Regions from separate parts of the Pseudoalteromonas sp. BZA4 genome, predicted to be linked through region 1. Evidence: predicted binding sites of a transcription regulator. Region 1 holds the regulator's gene; each other region holds the start of a gene.
The links. The regulator MetJ, encoded in region 1, represses methionine synthesis genes. The targets are predictions, from matches to a motif close to TAGACGTCTAGACGTCTA.
Positions count from the first base shown of each region.

Region 2: metK (methionine adenosyltransferase) is a predicted target of MetJ. The motif match lies at 1,144-1,161, and genes of this name have one in related genera.
Region 3: metA (homoserine O-succinyltransferase) is a predicted target of MetJ. The motif match lies at 1,635-1,652, and genes of this name have one in related genera.

Region 1 covers NZ_JBECOT010000035.1:11,002-15,271, reverse strand. The annotation lists gene metL (bifunctional aspartate kinase/homoserine dehydrogenase II) at 1-78, opposite strand, end outside; gene metB (cystathionine gamma-synthase) at 84-1,343, opposite strand; gene metJ (met regulon transcriptional regulator MetJ) at 1,568-1,888, shown strand; gene ABMY41_RS14290 (malic enzyme-like NAD(P)-binding protein) at 1,989-3,230, opposite strand; gene rpmE (50S ribosomal protein L31) at 3,766-3,981, opposite strand; gene priA (primosomal protein N') at 4,215-4,270, shown strand, end outside.
Region 2 covers NZ_JBECOT010000008.1:110,827-115,096, reverse strand. The annotation lists gene tkt (transketolase) at 1-996, opposite strand, end outside; gene metK (methionine adenosyltransferase) at 1,263-2,414, shown strand; gene ABMY41_RS05605 (diacylglycerol kinase) at 2,467-2,871, opposite strand; gene ABMY41_RS05600 (START domain-containing protein) at 2,951-3,559, opposite strand; gene ABMY41_RS05595 (CYTH domain-containing protein) at 3,597-4,270, opposite strand, start outside.
Region 3 covers NZ_JBECOT010000019.1:39,273-43,542, forward strand. The annotation lists gene ettA (energy-dependent translational throttle protein EttA) at 1-1,517, opposite strand, end outside; gene metA (homoserine O-succinyltransferase) at 1,717-2,664, shown strand; gene ABMY41_RS10145 (homocysteine S-methyltransferase family protein) at 2,654-3,721, shown strand; gene metH (methionine synthase) at 3,731-4,270, shown strand, end outside.

The DNA.
Region 1 (4,270 bases):
AACAATGTTCGCTACTGCATGATAACGATCCGCCGAGCTTAAGCTTGAGCCACCAAATTTATGAACAATATTTACCATTTCTTCTACCACAATGCCGTATGTGCTGGCGTTAACTTAAATGAAGCGTTTTGCTGTGTATCTTGCTGTGTTTGCTTAGCTTCAGCTGTTGTAACTTGCTGGCCTTGACCTGGTTTTACTAAATTGAAAACACGGTCTAAATCTGCAATGAGATCTTTTACGTCTTCAATACCTACAGAAATACGGATCAGCGTATCGCCCACACCGGCTTCAAGGCGCGCTTTAGGCTCCATGCCTGCGTGCGTCATTGTTGCAGGGTGACAAATCAAGCTTTCTACCCCACCTAGCGACTCAGCAAGGCTAAAGTCTTTAAGGCTTGTTAAAAACGCTGCTGCATCGTTAATGTCGCCTTTAATATCAAAGCTCACCATGCCACCAAAGCCACGTTGCTGTGCTTTAGCAAGCTCATGTTGTGGGTGAGAAGCAAGGCCTGGGTAATAAACTTGGCTTACATAAGGTGAACTCTCTAAATACTCAGCAATGGCAAAGGCATTTTCTTGGTGCTGCTTTAGGCGTACATTTAAAGTACGTAAACCACGAAGCGTTAAGTAGCTGTCAAATGGTGCACCAGTAATACCGATATTATTCGCCCACCAAGCAAGTTCGTCGCCTAGCTCTTGCGTTGCAGCAATCACTGCACCGCCCACTACATCAGAGTGACCATTGATGTATTTAGTGGTTGAATGCACAACAATATCAACACCAAACTCAATTGGGTTTTGTAATGCAGGTGATAAGAAGGTGTTGTCAGCCGCAACCAAAGCACCACACTGCTTAGCAATACTAGTAATTGCTTTAATATCTGTTAAACGCAAGATTGGGTTACTTGGCGTTTCAATCCAAATCAACTTGGGTTTAATCGCTAAAATTTCTTGGAGATTTTCAGTTTTAGTTAAATCCAAAACTTTTAGTTTTAACAGGCCACGTTTTTCAAGCGAGGTGAATAAACGGTAACTACCGCCATAACAGTCATGTGGGATCACTAACGTATCGTCACTGTTTAATAGCTGAGTGGCTAAATGCACAGCAGACATACCTGTTGCAGTTATAATACCTCTAGCACCACCTTCAAGCTCAGCTAAGGTTTCAGCTAAGATATCGCGATTTGGATTACCGCTGCGACCATAGTCATACTGGCGCTTAGTATCAAAATCAGCAAACGAATAGGTGGTTGATAAGTAAATTGGTGGTACAACCGCACCATGATGTTTATCGGCTTCGATGCCGTGACGAACAGCAATCGTCGCTTTATTTTTTTCGCTCATTTCATCACCTATTCTTAAATTGGATGTTTAGACGTCTAAAAGGTTAGATGATCAAATATGAGAAGTCAAAGCATTTATGGCTTACACATAGAAGTTTATACATTTACACCACTAGATGGCTAAATAACTAGTATTTGACTATCTTTTTTAAAGAGATAGAATTTCCGCATCTTGCGCTGTGAATAAGGCGTAAATCACTGACAACCGAGGCAACGAAACAACTTATGGCTAAATGGAACGGTGAATACATTCACCCATATGCAGAACACGGTAAAAAATCAGAACAAGTAAAAAAGATTACCGTATCAATCCCACTCAACGTATTAAAAGTATTAACTGACGAGCGTACACGCCGCCAGATCAATAACCTGCGTCATGCGACGAACAGTGAGTTATTGTGTGAAGCTTTCTTACATGCTTTTACAGGTCAACCATTACCAAATGATGACGACCTACGTAAAGACAACCCTGAAAAGGTACCTGAAGAAGTTAAAAAAATTATGCAAGAAATGGGGTTAGATATCCCAGTGCTTGATTCAGAATAAGTATTTCGGCCATCGGATCACCGCCGATAATCGCAGATATAAAAAAACTCAGCCTAGGCTGAGTTTTTTATTGTGCGATATACCTAATAGCTAATTAAGCTTAACGCATGTAATCTTCTGGCATGTCGATTTGCGCCACACCCGACTCTACTGCTGCTTCAGCAACAGCACGTGCAATACGTGGTAATAAACGCGGATCCATAGGCTTAGGAATGATGTACTCGGCACCAAACTCAAGTGACTCAACGCCAGCTGCTTTTAATACTTCACTTGGTACAGGCTCTTTCGCGATGCCGCGAATAGCATGAACTGCAGCAATTTTCATTTCATCATTAATTGCCGTTGCACGAACATCTAACGCGCCACGGAAAATGAATGGGAAACAAAGCACGTTATTTACTTGGTTAGGGAAATCTGAACGACCCGTTGCCATAATTAAATCGTTACGCGCACTGTGTGCAACTTCTGGAGCAATCTCAGGATCTGGGTTTGAACATGCAAACACGACTGGCTTATCTGCCATCAGCTTAAGATCATCTGCAGTTAACAAGTTAGGACCTGATACACCAACGAATACATCAGCATCAGCAATTACATCTTGTAATGTACGCTTATCGGTATTGTTAGCAAATAATTGCTTATACTCGTTTAAGTCATCACGACGTGTATGGATCACACCTTTACGGTCAAGCATATAAATGTGTTCACGCAGTGCGCCACACTTAATTAAAAGCTCCATACAAGCAACAGCAGCAGCACCGGCACCTAAACATACGATGATAGCATCTTCGATATCTTTACCTTGCACTTCAAGGGCGTTAAGCATACCAGCAGCAGTCACAATAGCTGTACCATGTTGGTCATCGTGGAAAACTGGAATATCACAGCGCTCAATAAGCGCTTTTTCGATTTCAAAACACTCAGGCGCTTTAATATCTTCAAGGTTGATACCACCAAACGTATCAGCGATGTTAGCAACCGTATTAATGAAATCTTCTGTTGTGCGGTGTTTAACTTCAATATCAATTGAGTCAAGGCCAGCAAAACGTTTAAATAGTAACGCTTTACCTTCCATTACAGGTTTTGATGCAAGCGGACCTAAGTTACCTAAACCTAAAATTGCGGTACCGTTTGAAATAACCGCAACCATGTTACCTTTGCCTGTATATTTATAGGCATTTGCTGGATCAGCAGCAATTTCACGGACTGGTTCAGCCACACCTGGGCTATAAGCTAAAGCGAGATCGTTAACCGTTTCGGCTGGCTTGGTTAGTTCAACACTAATTTTACCTGGAACGGGGTGAGCGTGGTAATGTAATGCTTGTTCACGAAAATCTGACATAACGCGATAGTATCCTGCAAAAAGTTAAAAAGTGAGAGAGCTTGCATCAGTACGATACCTGTAATGTATAAAAATTCCAAGTATTATCAGGTCTATCCTGTTATATGCTATATCGCTTAATTTTAAAGGATTTCCCAACAGTTTCTGCGCATAGTTGCGATTAACCAGACATAAAAATTCACCTATTTATGACCTTTTAAGCACGTGTTTTTGTATTTTATACGCACGTACACTGCAATTAGCCGAAATTAGCCCAAAATAGCCATTTCAACGAAGTTCACAGCATTTACTCACAAAGTTATTTAAATTTATTATTTTTAATAACTTTTATGAAAGTTTATACAAAAAAGAATATAGCCAAGGGGTGGCACTTTGTCTGCAAAATTAGCGACATAATGGGCATAACAGCCAGAAATAGTTATGCAAGATACATAAGTGAAGATGATGAGTAAGTGGCAGCGTTAATAATGTCGTTTGTGAATTTTAGGCATAAAAAAAGCACCCTAAGGTGCTTTTTTTAACTAAACAGCAGAGATTACTTCTTGCTGCTAAGTGCACCGAAGCGCTTGTTGAAACGATCAACACGGCCGCCAGTGTCTAAAATCTTTTGCTTACCAGTGTAAAACGGGTGACACTCAGAACATACGTCTAAGTGGATGTCTTTACAAAGAGTTGAGCTAGTTTCGAATTTGTTACCACATGAACAAGTTGCAGTGATAGCTTCGTACTTAGGGTGAATACCTTCTTTCATAGGGAACCTCTAGTTAAGGCCGTATCGCTCTCCAAACCCGAAGTCTGGCACCATACGCAGTTAATACAATTAATAGGCCGCGTATTTTATAGCTCAAGAAGCCTTACGACAAGCTTTAAATACATCTTTCGCTAAAAAAATAACCAAGTGGTCTGTTGTTCAGTATTTGTTGGTAGGTTTTTAACTGCAATTTTAGTACATTATCTTTCTATCTTTGTTTCAGTTGAGTTGTTATGCACTTTGTAGAAGTTGCCATAAAAGTCCCTTTACAGCGTACCTTCGATTATAA
Region 2 (4,270 bases), on a different contig from region 1:
CTCACCATTTGTACGGCGTTTAAACTCAGCAGCAAGTTCAGGGTGTGCACTTGCGTAAGCGGCAAACTTTTCGTCCCAGCTTGCTTCTAGTTGCTTACCTTTTTCTTTGCCATCCCACTCGCTGTAGATATCAGCTGGGATTTCAAATGCATCGCCAGTCCAACCTAGGAACTCACGAGATGCTTTGATTTCGTCTTCACCTAGTGGTGCACCGTGACAGTCATGGCTACCTGATTTGTTAGGTGAACCGTAACCAATCACTGTTTTACAGCAGATTAATGATGGCTTATCAGTGATGCTACGCGCTTCTTCGATAGCGGCGCGAATTGCATCAGGGTTATGACCATCAACATCGCTTACTACGTGCCAGCCATATGCTTTGAAGCGCGCTGGTGTGTCATCGCTGAACCAACCTTCTACTTCACCATCAATTGAGATGCCGTTGTCATCCCAAAATGCAACTAGTTTACCTAGGCCTAATGTACCGGCTAATGAACAGGCTTCGTGTGAAATACCTTCCATTAAACAGCCATCGCCCATGAATGCATACGTGAAGTGATCAACAATATCGTGGCCTTCACGGTTAAACTGTGCAGCTAGCGCTTTTTCGGCAATTGCCATGCCCACTGCATTTGTGATCCCTTGACCTAATGGACCCGTAGTAGTCTCAATACCTGGTGCATATCCATACTCTGGGTGACCTGGTGTTTTTGAGTGCATTTGGCGGAAGTTTTTAATTTCCTCTAGTGGTAAGTCATAGCCACTTAAGTGCAGTAGAGAATAGATCAGCATTGAACCGTGGCCGTTAGAAAGAATAAATCGATCTCGGTCTGCCCACTCTGGATTCGTTGGATTGTGCTTTAGATAATCGCGCCATAGTACCTCTGCGATATCTGCCATGCCCATAGGGGCGCCAGGGTGACCAGATTTGGCCTGTTGTACTGCGTCCATTGATAAGACGCGAATAGCATTTGCAAGTTCTTTGCGTGATGGCATGAATTCTCCTACCTTTATGTATTTGCGCTGGTTGTTTATGAAGCCCCATTCTTACTTATTGTAAGGGTACAGTGCAATTAAAAATCCGCATTAAATGCACCAATTATGGGCGTTTGTTAAGAACAATACGTTATTAGTAATTTTAAATAGACGTCTAGGCGTAAAATTACTATGCAAACATATTTGTTTTAGATAAAATACGCCCCTTAATTTTTTAGCGCTATTACCGACGTTTGTGAAGCGCAATATTTGTGAGCAGAAATACAATGGCAAAACATTTATTTACTTCTGAATCTGTTTCTGAAGGTCATCCGGATAAAATCGCGGACCAAATCTCTGACGCGGTTCTAGATGCTATCCTTGAGCAAGATTCTCATGCCCGTGTTGCATGTGAGACTTACGTTAAGACCGGTATGGTGATGGTTGGTGGTGAAATCACAACTAGCGCTTGGGTTGATATCGAAGAAATCACACGTAAAACAGTACGTGAAATCGGTTACACGCACTCAGACATGGGTTTCGATGCTGACTCTTGTGCAATCCTAAACACTATCGGTAAACAATCTCCAGACATCAACCAAGGTGTTGACCGTGCTCGCCCTGAAGAGCAAGGCGCTGGTGACCAAGGTCTAATGTTCGGTTACGCATGTAATGAAACTGACGTTTTAATGCCTGCACCAATCACTTATTCGCACCGTCTAGTTCAGCGCCAAGCTGAAGTTCGTAAAAGCGGTGAGCTTAACTGGTTACGCCCAGATGCAAAATCTCAAGTAACGTTTGCATACGAAAATGGCAAGCCTGTTGGTATTGATGCCGTTGTTCTTTCAACTCAACACTGTGATTCAATCTCACAAAACGACTTAGTTGAAGCGGTAATGGAAACGATCATTAAGCCGGTTCTTCCTGCAGAGCTAATCTCAAGCGCAACTAAGTTCTTCATCAACCCAACTGGCCGTTTCGTAATCGGTGGCCCAATGGGTGACTGTGGTCTTACAGGTCGTAAAATCATCGTTGATACATACGGTGGTATGGCTCGTCACGGTGGTGGTGCTTTCTCTGGTAAAGATCCATCAAAAGTTGACCGTTCAGCTGCATATGCTGCTCGTTACGTTGCTAAAAACGTGGTTGCTGCAGGCCTTGCTGACAAATGTGAGCTACAAGTTTCTTACGCTATCGGTGTTGCAGAGCCAACATCTATCAGCATCGAGACATTTGGTACAGGTAAATTAGAAGAAGCGCGTCTAATCGAATTAGTACGTGAGCACTTCGACCTACGCCCTTACGGCTTAATCCAAATGCTTGATCTTGAGCGTCCTATCTATCAACCGACTGCGGCATACGGTCACTTCGGTCGTGATGAGTTCCCTTGGGAGCGTACAGACAAAGCAGACGCACTTCGCGCAGCTGCTGGCCTGTAATAGGTTAGATAAAATGAAAAAAGCGCCTTTTGGCGCTTTTTTTGTGTCTGATTTAAAGGTAGGTAACTATCTTTTCGTAAACTGCGACACCCCAAACTAAGGCTAGAATTAGCAAGCTCAATGTCACTGCCGCAGAAGCCATATCTTTAGCTCGTCCCGATAATACATGATACTCAATCCCTACTCGGTCAGTGAGCGCTTCTATCGACGAGTTCAGTAACTCAACAATTAATAATAACAAGTAAGGAATAAACAACACTAACCAATGATTTAATGACTGCGCAAGAACCACTGACAAGGGTAATAAACACACCCCTAAATAGATTTCAGAACGAAATGCCGACTCTTCTTTAAATGCCGCTTTAAAGCCTTTAATAGAACACTTGGTTGCTTTTAAAATACGCCCAAAGCCAATACCATTTGGCTTATTAACTAGGGGAATTTTTGGTTCTTTCATTTTTTACCTACCCGCTCAGAATTAGCCTGATCATAATGATAAATTCTTACTCTGTCACCCAAATACGCTTGATTAAAAACTAGCAATCACCTGGAATGCTGCTGGTGTTTGCGCGGGAAAACTGATTGTTAGTTAATTGTTCTCTCAGTGCTTGTAGCGTTTTATAAACGCTTTTTAGCGAAACCTTGTTACTTAACCAATGCGGAATGGAACCACTTGGATCAGCATAGGCTTGATGGCTGACCAACAAATTACTTTGTTGCTGCTCTAAACGCCAATAAGCGGTGAGGTCCTCAATACGTACAACGCCAGAGACTTCGGCTTTTGCATAAGGCTGACTTTTGATTTGTAACTCAGTTTTGTGCTCATCTAATGCCCGATAACAAGAATAACTGACTAAATCTCTATCTGATACCGGCCAAGGCGAGTTAAAGTGGGTATAAACAAGGGTTTCTGAAGGGCTTAAGCGCTCCATTAGCGTCACGCTTTTGACATTTTCGAGCCAGTTTGCGGCGTTGTCGGTATCACTGAGCAATGCCATAAAATCACTGGCCTTGGCATTTTTTACCAGCACAGAAGCATTAATTTCTAAAATACCAGTTTCGTGCTTTTTATAGCTAACCTTTATGCCGTTTTGCTGTTTGTAGGTTTGCCATTCAATAGGGTTAGCTACTGCCGCGAGACTCAAACATGCTAACCCTATCCATAGGCACAAGCGCATTTATTTAAAACCAATAAGGGTCTGTATTAAATGACGCGTGGCGACTTTGCTCCATCGCACTAACCAAAAACTCTGACTTTTGATCAAGCCATGATTGAATTTTTGTCAGCTCTAAGTCGTCTTGCCCTGCGCATAACTGCTTTAAGTACTCAAGAGTGCTTAACTCATAAATACCATGGGAGATATCAACCCACGGCATACGGAACTCATTTCTGTCTTCTTTATCGAACAAGGCACCTAAGCAGTTGCCGCTGAGTAATGAGTTTTCAAGACGGGTGCGTAGTGCCAAATAGTCTTTATCTGTAAACACTTGCTGCTCAGGAATAAGCTCGTGCATGTCGTGCCAATCTTTAGCAAATAAACGCTTAGCAATATCGGCAACTGGTTTTTCTGCTGCCTGAAACTCAGCTTGCCCCCATGATTTGCGCCACTGTTTTTCAATTAACCAGGTTGTTAATTGTAACAATAAGCGGTTGTATCGGGTGCTATGAAAAAGAGTTTCGATATCTTCAATACTTGGCTGTAACTCTTTTAAGTCATTAATAACTTGAGTGAGCTCAGGCGCACTGTTGATTTTTTTGTAGTATGCGTGGCGCTTAGATGTGTAGGTTTTTAGCTGAATAGCATTTTCAACCCACGCTAATTCGCTCAATAACCACTTTAACTCTGTACGCAATG
Region 3 (4,270 bases), on a different contig from region 1:
AACCAACGGTCATGCGAGATACACATTACACAGCCAGGGAACTCTAAAATAGCGTTCTCAAGTGCACGTAGTGTTTCAACGTCTAGGTCATTGGTTGGCTCATCCAGTAGTAATACGTTACCACCAGCTTTTAGTAACTTAGCTAGGTGTAAACGGTTGCGCTCACCACCTGATAGGTCTTTAACGAATTTTTGTTGGTCATTACCTTTGAAGTTAAAGCGGCCAACATAGGCACGGCTTGGGAATTCAAAGTTACCAATTTTTAATACGTCTTGGCCGTTAGAGATTTCTTGGAAAACAGTGTTGCTTTCGTCCATGTCGCCACGGAACTGATCAACCGTTGCAAGCTCAACAGTGTCACCAACAATGATCTCACCGCTATCTGGCTTTTCTTCACCACTTAGCATTTTAAATAGCGTTGATTTACCCGCACCATTGGCACCGATAATACCTACGATAGCGCCTTTCGGCATTGCAAAGTTTAAGTCATCGATTAATACACGGTCGCCAAAGCTCTTCTTCAGGCCTTTCACTTCGATAACTTGGTCACCTAAACGTGGACCCGGTGGAATGAATAGTTCATTCGTTTCGTTACGCTTTTGGTAATCGTTTTGTTGAAGCTCAGAGAACTGTGCCATACGTGCTTTAGACTTAGCTTGACGGCCTTTCGGGTTTGAACGAACCCATTCAAGTTCTTGCGCGATTGATTTTTGACGTGCTTTTTCAGATTTCTGTTCTTGTTGTAAACGTAAATCTTTTTGCTCAAGCCACGATGAATAGTTACCTTCCCAAGGAATACCTTCACCACGGTCAAGCTCTAAAATCCAACCTGCTACGTTATCTAAGAAGTAACGGTCGTGGGTTACAGCAACCACGGTACCTTCGTAGTCGTGTAAGAAGCGCTCTAACCAAGCAACTGACTCAGCGTCTAAGTGGTTGGTTGGTTCGTCAAGAATAAGCATATCTGGTTTTTCAAGTAGTAAACGACAGATCGCAACACGGCGACGCTCACCACCCGAAAGGTGTTCAATTTTTGCATCCCAAGGTGGAAGGCGTAATGCATCAGCTGCACGCTCTAACACGTTGTCGATATTGTGACCATCGTGTGCTTGGATGATAGCTTCAAGTTCGCCTTGCTCTTTCGCAAGTGCATCAAAGTCAGCACCGTCCATTGCATACTCGTTGTATACTTCATCAAGGCGGTTTAGTGCATTTTTAACTTCGCTTACTGCTTCTTCTACTGTTTCGCGAACTGTTTTGCTTTCGTCTAGTACAGGTTCTTGCGGTAAGTAACCGATTTTAGTGCCTGGTTGAGGGCGAGCTTCACCTTCAAAGTCTTGGTCAACACCAGCCATAATGCGAAGTAACGTTGATTTACCTGCACCGTTTAGACCTAGCACACCAATTTTTGCGCCTGGGAAAAAGTGTAAAGAAATATCTTTTAAGATAGTGCGCTTAGGTGGCACAACCTTAGAAACTCGACTCATCGAGAATATAAACTTATCTGGTAACACCATGAAAGGAGCCTTCAATTTATAAGAAAAATTAACAGCGTATATTGTAGAGGCTCTGTCGCGTATACGTCAACGAAACAGGCTTTTATGGGCTTTGCTTTCAAACAAATAAAATTCATTTGGACATCTAAACATCTAGAGGTTGAAATTTCTAACTATCCGTTCATAATTAGCAGTCAGATAAGTATGCTCGGAGCCAGCTATGCCCATTACAGTAAAAGATGAATTGCCTGCCATTGCAAAGTTACGTCAAGAAAACGTGTTTGTAATGCCAAAAAGTCGTGCTAAAACGCAAGAAATCCGCCCAATGCGTTTGGCCATCTTAAACTTAATGCCAAACAAAGTTGAAACCGAAGTGCAGTTTATTCGCTTGTTAGCAAACTCACCGCTGCAAGTTAATGTTGAGCTGTTGCGCTTAGATACCCATCGCACCAGTAGTAACTCTGAGCAGCACATGGATACGTTTTATCGTTATTTTTCAGAAGTGAAAGATAATAACTACGATGCCATGATCATAACGGGCGCGCCGCTTGCTCATTTAGAATATGACGAAGTTGCTTACTGGGACGAACTAAAAGTTATTTTAGATTGGGCAGAGCAGCATGTGACGTCTACGCTGTTTTCGTGTTGGGCGGCCCATGCTGGGCTTTATCATCACTATGGCCTTAAACGTGATCTGAAACCAAACAAACTCAGTGGCGTATTTACCCATAAAAGCTATTTTGACCACGCAGCGCTAACGCGTGGCTTTGATGATACCTTTTTAGTGCCACATTCTCGTTATGGTCATATTGATATCGATAAGATCACTGCCTGCGAAGAGCTGGTAGTGTTAGCCGGATCAGAGCGAGTAGGTGCCTACTTAATTAAAAATAAATCAGGTAGCCAAGTGTATATTACTGGCCATCCAGAGTACGATGCTCATACCTTAAAAGGGGAGTATTTACGCGACCAAGAAAAATCAGCGGATGCACCTAAGCCAGAAAATTACTTCCCTGACGATAACCCAGACAACGAACCGTCGAAAACGTGGCAAAGCCATGCCTTTTTATTGTTTTCGAATTGGTTAAACTATTATGTGTACCAAACTACACCGTATGATATTAACTTAGTTAGCCAAGATGTAAGGACTAACAACTATGCCGAGTAATGCAGTGAATAAACGCGAACAATTAACCGAGGCGCTAAAACAGCGAATTTTAATCCTCGATGGCGCGATGGGCACCATGATCCAAGAATATAAGTTAGAAGAACAGGATTATCGCGGTGAGCGCTTTAAAGACTGGCATGTACTTATTAAAGGCAATAACGATTTATTAAGCCTAACTCAGCCAAAAATCATTGCTGATATTCACCGTGCTTACTTAGAAGCCGGTGCTGATATCATCGAAACGAATACCTTTAATGCCACGACTATTTCGATGGAAGATTACGATATGGCGAGCCTTAGCCGCGAAATCAACCTCGAGTCAGCGAAGCTTGCACGCAGCGTGTGTGATGAACTTGAAGCAAAAGATCCTAGCAAACCGCGTTATGTAGCCGGTGTGCTTGGGCCAACGTCAAAAACCTGTTCTATTTCACCAGATGTAAATGACCCAGGTTATCGTAATATCAACTTTGATAAGCTGGTGGCTGCGTATGTTGAGTCAACACTGGCATTAATGGAAGGTGGTGCTGACCTTATTTTAATAGAAACCATCTTTGATACCCTTAATGCAAAAGCGGCTTCGTTTGCTGTGGAAGAAGCATTCGAACTAGCTGGTCGTAGTTTACCTGTGATGATCTCAGGCACCATTACCGATGCCTCTGGCCGAACTTTATCAGGGCAAACCACAGAAGCATTTTATAACTCAATTCGCCATATTAAACCGCTATCAATCGGCCTTAACTGCGCCCTTGGCCCTGACTTACTGCGCCAGTATGTTGAAGAGTTATCGCGCGTTTGTGAAACCTTTACCTCGGTGCATCCAAATGCAGGTTTACCGAACGAGTTTGGCGAATATGATTTAGAAGCTCCTGAAATGGCCCAAGAAATTATTGATTGGGGCAAGTCTGGCTTTATCAATATTGTAGGTGGTTGTTGTGGCACCACACCGGCTCATATTAAGGCGTTTGCGAAAGGCCTTGAAGGTGTTAAACCTCGCCAATTACCTGAGCTTGAAGTGCGTATGCGCTTATCGGGCCTTGAAGCGTGTAACTTAAACTAGGAAACCGACATGACTGACCAAATTGCTGTATTTACTAACGTCGGTGAGCGTACCAATGTAACAGGCTCGGCTAAGTTTAAGCGCTTGATCATGGAAGAAGATTACGAGACCGCTCTCGATGTTGCCCGTGAACAAGTAGAAAATGGCGCGCAAGTAATTGATATCAACATGGATGAAGCCATGTTGGACTCGAAAGCGGCGATGGTAAAGTTTTTAAACTTAATTGCCTCAGAGCCTGATATCTCAAAAGTACCTATCATGGTCGACTCATCTAAATGGGACGTGATTGAAGCAGGCTTAAAGTGTATTCAAGGTAAGGCCATTGTTAACTCAATTTCACTTAAAGAAGGTGAAGAGCCATTTATTCGCCAAGCTAAGCTAATTAAACGCTTTGGTGCTGCTGCGGTTGTAATGGCGTTTGATGAAACCGGGCAAGCTGAAACTGCTGATCGTAAGTTCGAGATTTGTCAGCGTAGTTACAAAATACTCGTTGATGATATTGGCTTTCCGCCAGAAGACATTATTTTTGACCCGAACATTTTTGCCGTC